DNA from 2 places in the Ruegeria sp. BHSB172 genome. Region 1 is predicted to be linked to the other one. Evidence: riboswitches for the same ligand, from Rfam matches in the RefSeq annotation. Region 1 holds a riboswitch; the other holds the start of a gene.
What was found. A riboswitch is a leader RNA that binds a small molecule or an ion and turns the genes downstream of it on or off. The one in region 1 is predicted to bind cobalamin.
Positions count from the first base shown of each region.

Region 2: linked by a shared signal. The riboswitch ahead of AC2FM3_RS06930 (CbtB domain-containing protein) and the one ahead of AC2FM3_RS07890 (hypothetical protein) in region 1 are both predicted to bind cobalamin.

Region 1 is NZ_JBXWRZ010000010.1:84,749-89,200, reverse strand. Features, by position in the region: RNA gene ffs (signal recognition particle sRNA small type) at 1-89, shown strand, start outside; gene AC2FM3_RS07900 (alpha/beta hydrolase family protein) at 152-1,009, opposite strand; gene AC2FM3_RS07895 (TetR/AcrR family transcriptional regulator) at 1,093-1,665, shown strand; cobalamin riboswitch at 1,694-1,907, shown strand; gene AC2FM3_RS07890 (hypothetical protein) at 1,995-2,402, shown strand; gene AC2FM3_RS07885 (protein-tyrosine phosphatase family protein) at 2,406-2,909, opposite strand; gene AC2FM3_RS07880 (DNA polymerase III subunit gamma/tau) at 3,066-4,452, shown strand, end outside.
Region 2 is NZ_JBXWRZ010000009.1:22,554-27,005, forward strand. Features, by position in the region: gene AC2FM3_RS06905 (thiamine pyrophosphate-binding protein) at 1-32, opposite strand, end outside; gene AC2FM3_RS06910 (DUF302 domain-containing protein) at 112-573, opposite strand; gene AC2FM3_RS06915 (DUF1636 family protein) at 718-1,062, shown strand; gene AC2FM3_RS06920 (hypothetical protein) at 1,050-1,544, opposite strand; gene AC2FM3_RS06925 (CbtA family protein) at 1,609-2,307, opposite strand; gene AC2FM3_RS06930 (CbtB domain-containing protein) at 2,312-2,482, opposite strand; cobalamin riboswitch at 2,519-2,727, opposite strand; gene cobF (precorrin-6A synthase (deacetylating)) at 2,771-3,514, opposite strand; gene cobA (uroporphyrinogen-III C-methyltransferase) at 3,507-4,235, opposite strand; gene AC2FM3_RS06945 (cobyrinic acid a,c-diamide synthase CobB) at 4,232-4,452, opposite strand, start outside.

The sequences.
Region 1 (4,452 bases):
GGCGCGGGCAAGCGCCTCGCCAACCTGGTCAGGTCCGGAAGGAAGCAGCCACAACGAGCCCCGCTTGGGTCGCTGTCCAACCTCTCACTTGATGCCGTCACGGCACACTGTTTTCCGATCATTCCCTGATGCAGGACCGCCGGACTGGTCGTCAGGCAACCAGCCGCGGCCAGATTGCGCGGCTGCGCCGAGCGAAGGCGCCGATATGGCCGACCTCGCGCAGGCCGAAGGCGGCCGGGGCCAATAGATGGCGCCGCGCCGCAGGCCCGTACAGCTCGGCCAGCCGCCAGACCGCCGGCGGCGGAACCGTCTGATCATCCTCCAGGGCGATGACGTCCACCGGGGTCGTCATTCGGCCCCAATCGGCCGGCGGAAGCGTGTCGCCCAGTTCCGGCAGATAGCTGTCGGGTGACGTACACCACTTCCGCCACTGCCAATAGACCCCGGATGGCAGGTCGGACCCGAACCCAAGCATCCGCCCCGGCAGATAGCCCAGCAGACGCACCAGAGGCGGCACATGACCATACCAGAACAGGCTCGCCAACCCTTTGTAGGGCCAGGGATGATCGGCCAGGGTCACCAGCCCCGAACACACGCAGATCATCCGCTCGATCCGGTCGATCCCGGGCTGAAGCGGCCCCAGCATCCCGCCAACCGAATGACCGATGACCCAAAGCTTGGCATCGGGATAGCGCCGCCGCATCTCGGCCTGCGCCGCCGGCATGTCCTTCAGCGCCCAATCGGCCATCGTGGCATCCGAGTCTTTCAGGCGCCGTTTCAGAGATGTCCCGAAATCGCGATAGTCATAGGTCAGGCAGGCCATGCCCCGTTCAGCGGCCAGCCACCGCGCGAAATGCTGGTAGTAGTCCCGCGGCACGCCGGTTGCCCCGTTCAGTACGACCGCGATTTCCGGCATGGCCATCGGTGCATAGAGCCGCGCCGAAAGGTTTACCTCGCTCGTTGAAAACTCGAAATCCTCGACTTTCACGGTCTGCTGCGAATCCAACATCCATGCCTCCAAGCGCTCTGGACCGATTGGTCTAATAATTTCATCTGGACCGATCGGTCCAGCCCTGTCAAGATGCGTGCAAGATGACCCGACGTCCGCAAAACACCCGCGATCGCCTGACCCAGACCGCCGCCCGGCTGTTCCAGCGCTCGGGCTACAACGGTGTCGGCCTGACCGAGATCCTGACCGAGGCCCGGGCGCCCAAAGGCTCGCTGTACCACCATTTTCCAAAGGGAAAGCAGGATCTTGCCCTCGCTGCGGCCAGCTGGGCTTCGGACGGGATGCGCGACATGATCGCGGCGGCGTTCAACGACGCGCAGGATTTCCGCGCAGGAGTCACCACCCTTTGCCACAAGATCGCGAAAATGTTCGACACCTCGCCGCAATGGGAGACCTGCCCGATCGCCGCCACCCTGTTCGAAAGCCCCGACAACCGGGCCTTCCGCGACCATGCCGACCGGCTTTACGAAAGCTGGATCGACGAGGTGCGCGGCCACGCGGAACGGTTCGGCGTCGCGCATCCTGACATGGCGGCCGACACCCTGTTCATCATGATGCAGGGCGGTTGGCAACTGGCGCGCGCGCGTCGGGATTCGAATGTGCTGCGCCGGTTGCCCGAGCATGTCCCGTGGGACCGGTTCCAGCCGCGCGAATGAATGCGGCTTGACTCGGCCCGACCCTGACCGCTAGCGATTGGGTGATGGTTCCCGCGCCTTCAGCCGGGATGAAAAGGGAACACGGTGCGGCCCCCCGGGACAATCGGAACGGGCCAATGCCGGGACTGCCCCCGCAACTGTAGGCGGAGAGCGATGCCGAGATACCACTGACCGCAAGGTTGGGAAGGTCGGCAAAGCAACGACCCGCAAGTCAGGAGACCTGCCATCAAACGTGAAACCGAAACTCGGACGGGGTGTCCGGGCAGGGTCTGGCCGTGAAATCGGCTGTCCGCCCCGGTCCGCCCCGCCCAGCGCGCGGAGGGCGCATCATGATCTGGAAGACCAACACGCACGAATTTTCCGCAACCGTCTGCCAACGCACGGGCAGGACCTGCCCAGCGCTGGCGCATCTGGCCCGGTCGGTCGCGCAGGCGGTCGCGGCGGCCGACGCGGCAACCTCGCCCGATTTCCGGGTGGAAGGCAGCAGCGAACTGACCCATTGCACGCCGGGCTGCATGGCCCGCTTTGACGCTCGCGCCGACCTGATCCGGGTGTATTGCGGCGCACGCGCAGGGGCAGATACGCAAAGCCTGGACGCCTATGCCGACCTGATGTTCAATGATCAGGCCGATGCCTGCCCCGCGCAGGGGCTGGACACGTCACCCTGCGCGATGCTGCAGGCGGTCGCGCTGGATCCCACCACCCCGGCGGAACACGCCTTGCCGGCAGTCATCTGACGGTCAGTCCGGGGTAGCAACCCGAGCCGGCGCCACGGCCCAAAGCAACTGCGCCTCGGTTTCCACGGCGCAGGGGCGAACGGCCCGCAGGCGTTTGAGCGCCGGTTCCGGGGCTTCGCCACATTCGATCATCAGGCGCAGAACGGCCATGCCGGATCGTCCACAGCCCCCCCGGCAATGCACCAGAACTCGCCCGCCGCCGCTCAGCGCATGGCGGGCGGCGGCGCTGACTGGCGGCCACTGGCCGTCAAATTCATCCCCCGGCGCCGAAAAATCGGCGACCGGCATATGCGCCCAGCGGCTAGCACGCCCTTGGATGTCCGATCCGAAATCTCCCGCCCCCACGGCGACCATCTCGGCCAGGGTCGTCATCGAGATCACAAGACCCGGCGCCCAGCCCCCGATCAGGTCCAGGTCGCCGCGGTAGTCGCCGCCTCCGCCGGGTATCGAGGTCAGGGCAAGCGAACCGCCCCCGACCTGCAGGGCATGAACAACCAGATTGGACATCGAAACCACCCCTCGGGAAACGCATCACTGAAAACTATTGGTCCAGTATGGCCCAACCAGCGCCACCGCCAAAGCGAAAAACCTGCACCGGCGCTGTGGACGCGGGGCACCGGGAACTCTACCCTGCATCGTCAGTACGAATCCGTCAGAGCAGACATGACCACACAGTCCAGCCCCGCCTATCAGGTTCTCGCCCGAAAATACCGCCCGGAAACCTTTGCCGACCTGGTCGGTCAGGATGCCATGGTGCGCACGCTGAAAAACGCGTTCGAGGCGGACCGGATCGCGCAGGCCTTCATCATGACCGGCATCCGTGGCACCGGCAAGACAACCACGGCCCGGATCATCGCCAAGGGCATGAACTGTATCGGCCCCGACGGCAATGGCGGACCAACGACCGAACCCTGCGGCCAGTGCGAGCATTGCGTGGCCATCATGGAAGGTCGCCATGTGGACGTGCTGGAAATGGACGCCGCCAGCCGCACCGGCGTGAACGACATCCGCGAGATCATCGACAGCGTGCGCTATCGCGCCGCCAGCGCGCGGTACAAGATCTATATCATCGACGAAGTCCACATGCTGTCGACCAGCGCCTTCAACGCGCTGCTGAAAACGCTGGAAGAGCCACCCGAGCATGTGAAGTTCATCTTTGCCACGACCGAGATCCGCAAGGTTCCGGTCACCGTGCTGTCGCGCTGCCAACGGTTCGACCTGCGTCGGATCGAGCCCGAGGTGATGATCGGCCTGCTGCGCAAGATCGCCACCGCCGAGGGCGCGGAAATCTCGGATGACGCGCTGGCCTTGATCACCCGCGCCGCCGAAGGCTCGGCCCGGGATGCGACCTCGCTGCTGGATCAGGCGATCAGCCATGGCGCCGGCGAAACCACCGCCGACCAGGTGCGCGCGATGCTGGGGCTGGCCGACCGGGGCCGCGTTCTTGACCTGATGGACATGATCCTGCGTGGCGATGCGGCCGGGGCCCTGACCGAACTGGGTGCGCAATATGCCGAGGGCGCCGACCCGCTGGCAGTGCTGCGCGATCTGGCCGAAATCACCCATTGGGTCTCGGTGGTGAAGATCACCCCTGACGCGGCAGAAGATCCGACCGTCTCACCCGATGAGCGCACCCGCGGACAGCAGATGGCCGAGGCGTTGCCGATGCGGGTGCTGACCCGGATGTGGCAGATGCTGCTGAAGGCGCTCGAGGAAGTCTCGGCCGCCCCCAACGCCATGATGGCCGCGGAAATGGCGGTGATCCGTCTGACCCATGTGGCCGATCTGCCCAGCCCGGAAGAGTTGATCAAGCGCCTTCAGGACAGCCCTCCGCCGCCCGTCGGCGGGCCGGGGGGCGGCGTTCCGGTCGCCGGAAACAGCGTCCCGCCCGTGACCGCGACGGCCTCGGCCCATGCGCCAGCCCCGCGTGGCGTGGGCGGCGCGCCGACGGCGGCGTTGGCCCAGGATGTGCAGACCGCGCTGGCGCGTTATCCAACTTTCGAGCATGTGGTCGAACTGATCCGCGCCAACCGCGACGTAAAACTGCTGG
Region 2 (4,452 bases), on a different contig from region 1:
AGGTCCGCAGCGCGGGGGGACAGGTCCTGCATCGAACAAGCTCCGTAAGTTCCGTTGCGCAGCAGATTGCGGAGGTTCCGGGCCGGCGCAAGCCGCATCACGTCAGTGTGACTAATTGACAGCCATCTCGGCGATGGCGGCGAACTTGGCGTCCAACTCTGCGGCGATCGCGGTCAGGGCGCCGGTGCCATCGGTGTAAGGGGTAAAGACCAGGCTGGGCGTCTTGTAGGACAGCGTAGCGGTTCCGTCCTCGTTTTCCGTGACATAGAGGCGGATCGGCGCCTCGATCATCGCGGGCACCGATTGTTCCAGAACCCGCACCGCATAGTCGTTGTTGAAGACGCCGATGACCCGGTTGCCCGGAATGGTGATGCCGCGCGCGGCGGCGGCCTTGGTCGGCCCGGCCTGGGTGACCACGGCCATCCCGTTTGCCTTGACCGCTGCGATCGTGTCGGCCACCAGCGCGTCATGGGCCTTGGCCGACGGGTGGACGGCCCAACCCGGCCGGGGTTCGATATCGGCCGCCAGCGCGGGAAGCGCCAGCAGGCCGAGGAAAAACACAAGATGTTTCATCGCGGGCTCTCCAAGTCGTGGTTGGCTCGAGTCTTGCCGAAATCACGGGCGCGTACAGTCACAATATCGTGGGTGGCGGGCTTGCGCCGGGGTTGCGAAACCCGCACAAGCGACAGTGTGAAACGGAAAAGGCAGGCGAGGGGCATGCGTGTTTTGATCTGCAGCAGCTGCGCGGGCGAGCGCGACCAGCCGGCCGAGCGACAGGCCGTATTGGAAGCCCTGCGCGCTGCGGGACTGGACGGGCAGGTCGCGATCGCCGAGCACGCCTGTTTCAGTGGCTGCAATGAACCGACCGTGGTGGCGATTCAGGGGGAAAGCTTGGCGTCTTACGTGTTTTCGGGGATCGATCCGGTTGCCGATGCCGATGATATTGCGGCGACCTGCCGGACCATTCTGAACAGCCCGAATGGCTGGATCGAGGACGCCCGGCCGTGCGGGCGGCTTCGCTTGTGTCTGCGGGCGCGGATCCCTGCGCTTCAGTCCACCTGAACCGTGACCGAGGCGCTGACAGGCACCCCATCCACGGCGAGCGGGCTGTGGCTGTTGGCGTTCAGCGAGACCTCAATGGTGGCTTCGCCCTTGGGCAGGTCCGGAAGGTGCATCCAGTCGCCATAAAGCCGCGCTAGCTTGACGCCGTTCACATAGACATGCGCATGGCCTTCGTCAGGCCTGTCCGCCAATGAGGCGTTCTCCGGAGAGAAGTGGAAGTTCTTTGGCACCACATGCAGGTTCCAACCCGCCATCGGGTCAGGGGTGACGGCGATCTCCAGCCCCGGCGCATCCGGTCCGGCGGGCAGGTTGATGGCGGTGCTGTGATCATGGGCCGTGGCCTCGACGTGATGGCCGCCGTGTTGAGCGGGGTCGGTATGGTCGTGACCGTCGAAGGTGACGCCGTTGGCTGCGGCCAGCACGAACCCGGCGCCCCCGCCAAAGACCAGACCGATCGCAAATAGTGCAAGCGAGCGTGTCATCTTGTTTCCTTGAAAAGCAGATGATCCGCCAGTTGGTCGCCGGCGGATCGTGGGATTTCGGGGATCAGGCCGCGGCTTCGACGCGCTTGCCCTCGCTTTGCCAGAAATACCCGGCAAAAGCACCCAGCAGCACCCAGGCCGCAAGACCCACGCCGAAGGCGCGCGCGGCGAACAGGGCCCCGATCTCGGTCGGAACCGGCCCGGTGAACACGTCGGGTTCCGGCGCGCCGATCAGGTGCGGGGCCATCAGAAGCACGGCCGCGACCAGATAGCTGACGATGTTGCCACCAAAGGCGATCAGCCACAGCGCCACCACGGCAGCCGCGACGGTTGCCCACCACCAGATTTGCCGCGCGAACACATCGGCTGCGGCTACGCCCGGAACCTCAGGGGCCAGGGTGAAACCCGGCGCCAGATGAAAGGCGATGAAACCGGCCAGGCCCCACAACACGCCCGTGCGCCCGTCAACCGGGTGGCCCAGCGCCTCGGCCAGCGACATCAGGGCGACCAAAACCAGCGCATAGCCGGTATAGGTCAGCATGGTGAACACCACGCTCAGCCCGTCGCGGGTCAGGTCCGAGAACATGCCCGGCAGCTCGGGATGGGCCGACACGGCCTCGGCCCCGAAATGCACCAACTCCCCGGATTCATAGAGTTCAGCGTGCAGCAACACGGGCTGCACGAATAGCAACTGCAGCAGGGCGACGATCAACCCGGCTGCGGCACCAGCGAACAACGCGCTGGTCAGAATGCGGCTGAACATTGGTTTAGTGGCAGGGGAAGCCGGTTGCGTGGCGCACGTCATGGGCGGCGTCATGCAGCGCCGATGCCTGAACGTGACCGGCCACGGTGATGATCCCCAGGCCCAAGGCCGCCGCGAACACTGCCGAAAGCATGCCGGCGCGTACCGTTGATGCGGTTTGCGTTTGTGTCGTCATTTTCTGTCCTCCTGTGCCGCCGCACCCGACGGCCGGTGTTTCATTGTTCGCCTGGCAGGTCTCCTGGCTTGCGGGTCAGCGCCTCTGTTCGCCTTCCCCCCGAACGGATCGGGAGTGGCTGGTTGAACAGGGCTCACCGCTTACAGTCGCGGGGGCGGCTTTGGATTTGACCTGCGCGCAGGCCGCACCAAATTCCCTCTTAGCATCCGGATGTCTCCGGCAGGACCAGACCCGTCCATTTAGACGTGAATGCCGCTATGGCGCAATCGCCATTTGCGACCTTTCGCGTCAAATCCCGCGCTTTTTGAGGACATAGATATCCATGATCCACCCGTGCCGGGCGCGGGCTTCGGTGCGCGTGCGCAGAATCTCGTCGGCCACATCGGCCAGTGGACCCTTGATCAGGATCTGCTCGGGCATACCCACGTAAGCCCCCCACCAGATGTCAAAATCGGCCATGTTCAGCGTCTGGAACGAACACGCGCCATCCAGCATCACCGCAACCGTATGCGCGTCTCTGGGCCAGCCCTCGTCGCGGATGCGCCGGCCGGTGGTGACCAGATAAGGCGCGCCGATCTCGTTGATGGGCATGGCATGGGCCGCCGTCAGCGCCTGCAGCGCCGTGATGCCTGGGATCACGGTGGTGTTTGGCTGCGGGTCCAGCCGCGCCGCGATTCGCAGCGAACTGTCATAGAGCGACGGGTCGCCCCAGATCAGCAGGGCGACGGTGCGTGCCTCGGGGTGCCGAGCCATCGCCTCCTGCCAGCGCAGGGCGATTGCGTCGTGCCATTCATCCACGCCGCGCAGGTAGCCGTCCTGTGACCGGCGCTCGGGGATGTCGAAATAGGCAATTTGGGGCGGTGTGTCGGTGACCTTGCGGATGATTTCCTCGCGCACCCCCGCCAGATCGGCCTTGTTGACGCCCTTACGCGGGATCAGGATCAGATCGGCCGCGCGGATCGCCTGCGCGCCCTGAAGCGTCACATGATCGGGGTTGCCGGTGCCGATCCCGATCAAGACCAGATCAATCATCGTCGCTCTCCGCCAGCGGACCATAGAGGATCAGCGCCGGCGCGGTACCGATCTCGGAGTTTAGGCGCTCGGCCAGTGCACCGACGGTGGACCGGTGCAGCGACTGCTGAGGCGTCGAAACCGATTCTGCCATCAGCGCAGGGGTGTCCAACGGCAGCCCATGCGCGTGCAGCGCCTGCGCCAGCAGGGGAAAGGTGCGCTTGCCCATGAACACCACCGTCGTCGCGCCCGGGTCGGCCAGCGCGGGCAGGTTCAGGTCCTCGGGCAGCTTGCCGCTGACATCGTGGCCGGTGACGAATTGCACCCGCCGCGCGGTCAGCCGGCGGGTCAGCGGGATGCCCGCCGCCGCGGCCGCGGCAATCGCCGAGGGGATGCCCGGAATGATCTCGTATGCGATCCCGGCGGCGCGCAGGGCTACCAGTTCCTCTTCGAGCCGCCCGAACAGGCCGCCATCGCCCGATTTCAGCCGCACGATTCGTTGGCCGGTCTGGGCGTACTCCACCAGTAGGCGGCTGACGTGGTCCTGCTTGGGCGAGGGCCGCCCGGCGCGCTTACCCACGCCCACAAGGTCGGCCTCTTTGCGCGCATGGCTCAGGATCGGCCCGCTGCTGAGATCGTCGAACAGCACCGCATCGGCCTTTTGCAGCCGGTCCACGGCTTTGAGGGTCAACAACTCCGGGTCGCCGGGACCGGACCCGATGAAGGAAACGAAACCGTTCATGCGCTGGCCTCTGCGATCAGATGGAAGAACGTACCGGTGACATGCCCGCGGCGCGATCCGGTCTGTGGGCCTTCGGCGCCTTCGGCGTCAAAAACCCGGGCCAGGGGTGCATCGGGCTGCTCGACGATCGAGGAATAGTGGAACTCGTGCCCCCGCAGCGCGGTTCCAGCAGAGAACCCGGGCATGTCGGCCAGCAACTCGGCCCGGCGATAGCCCA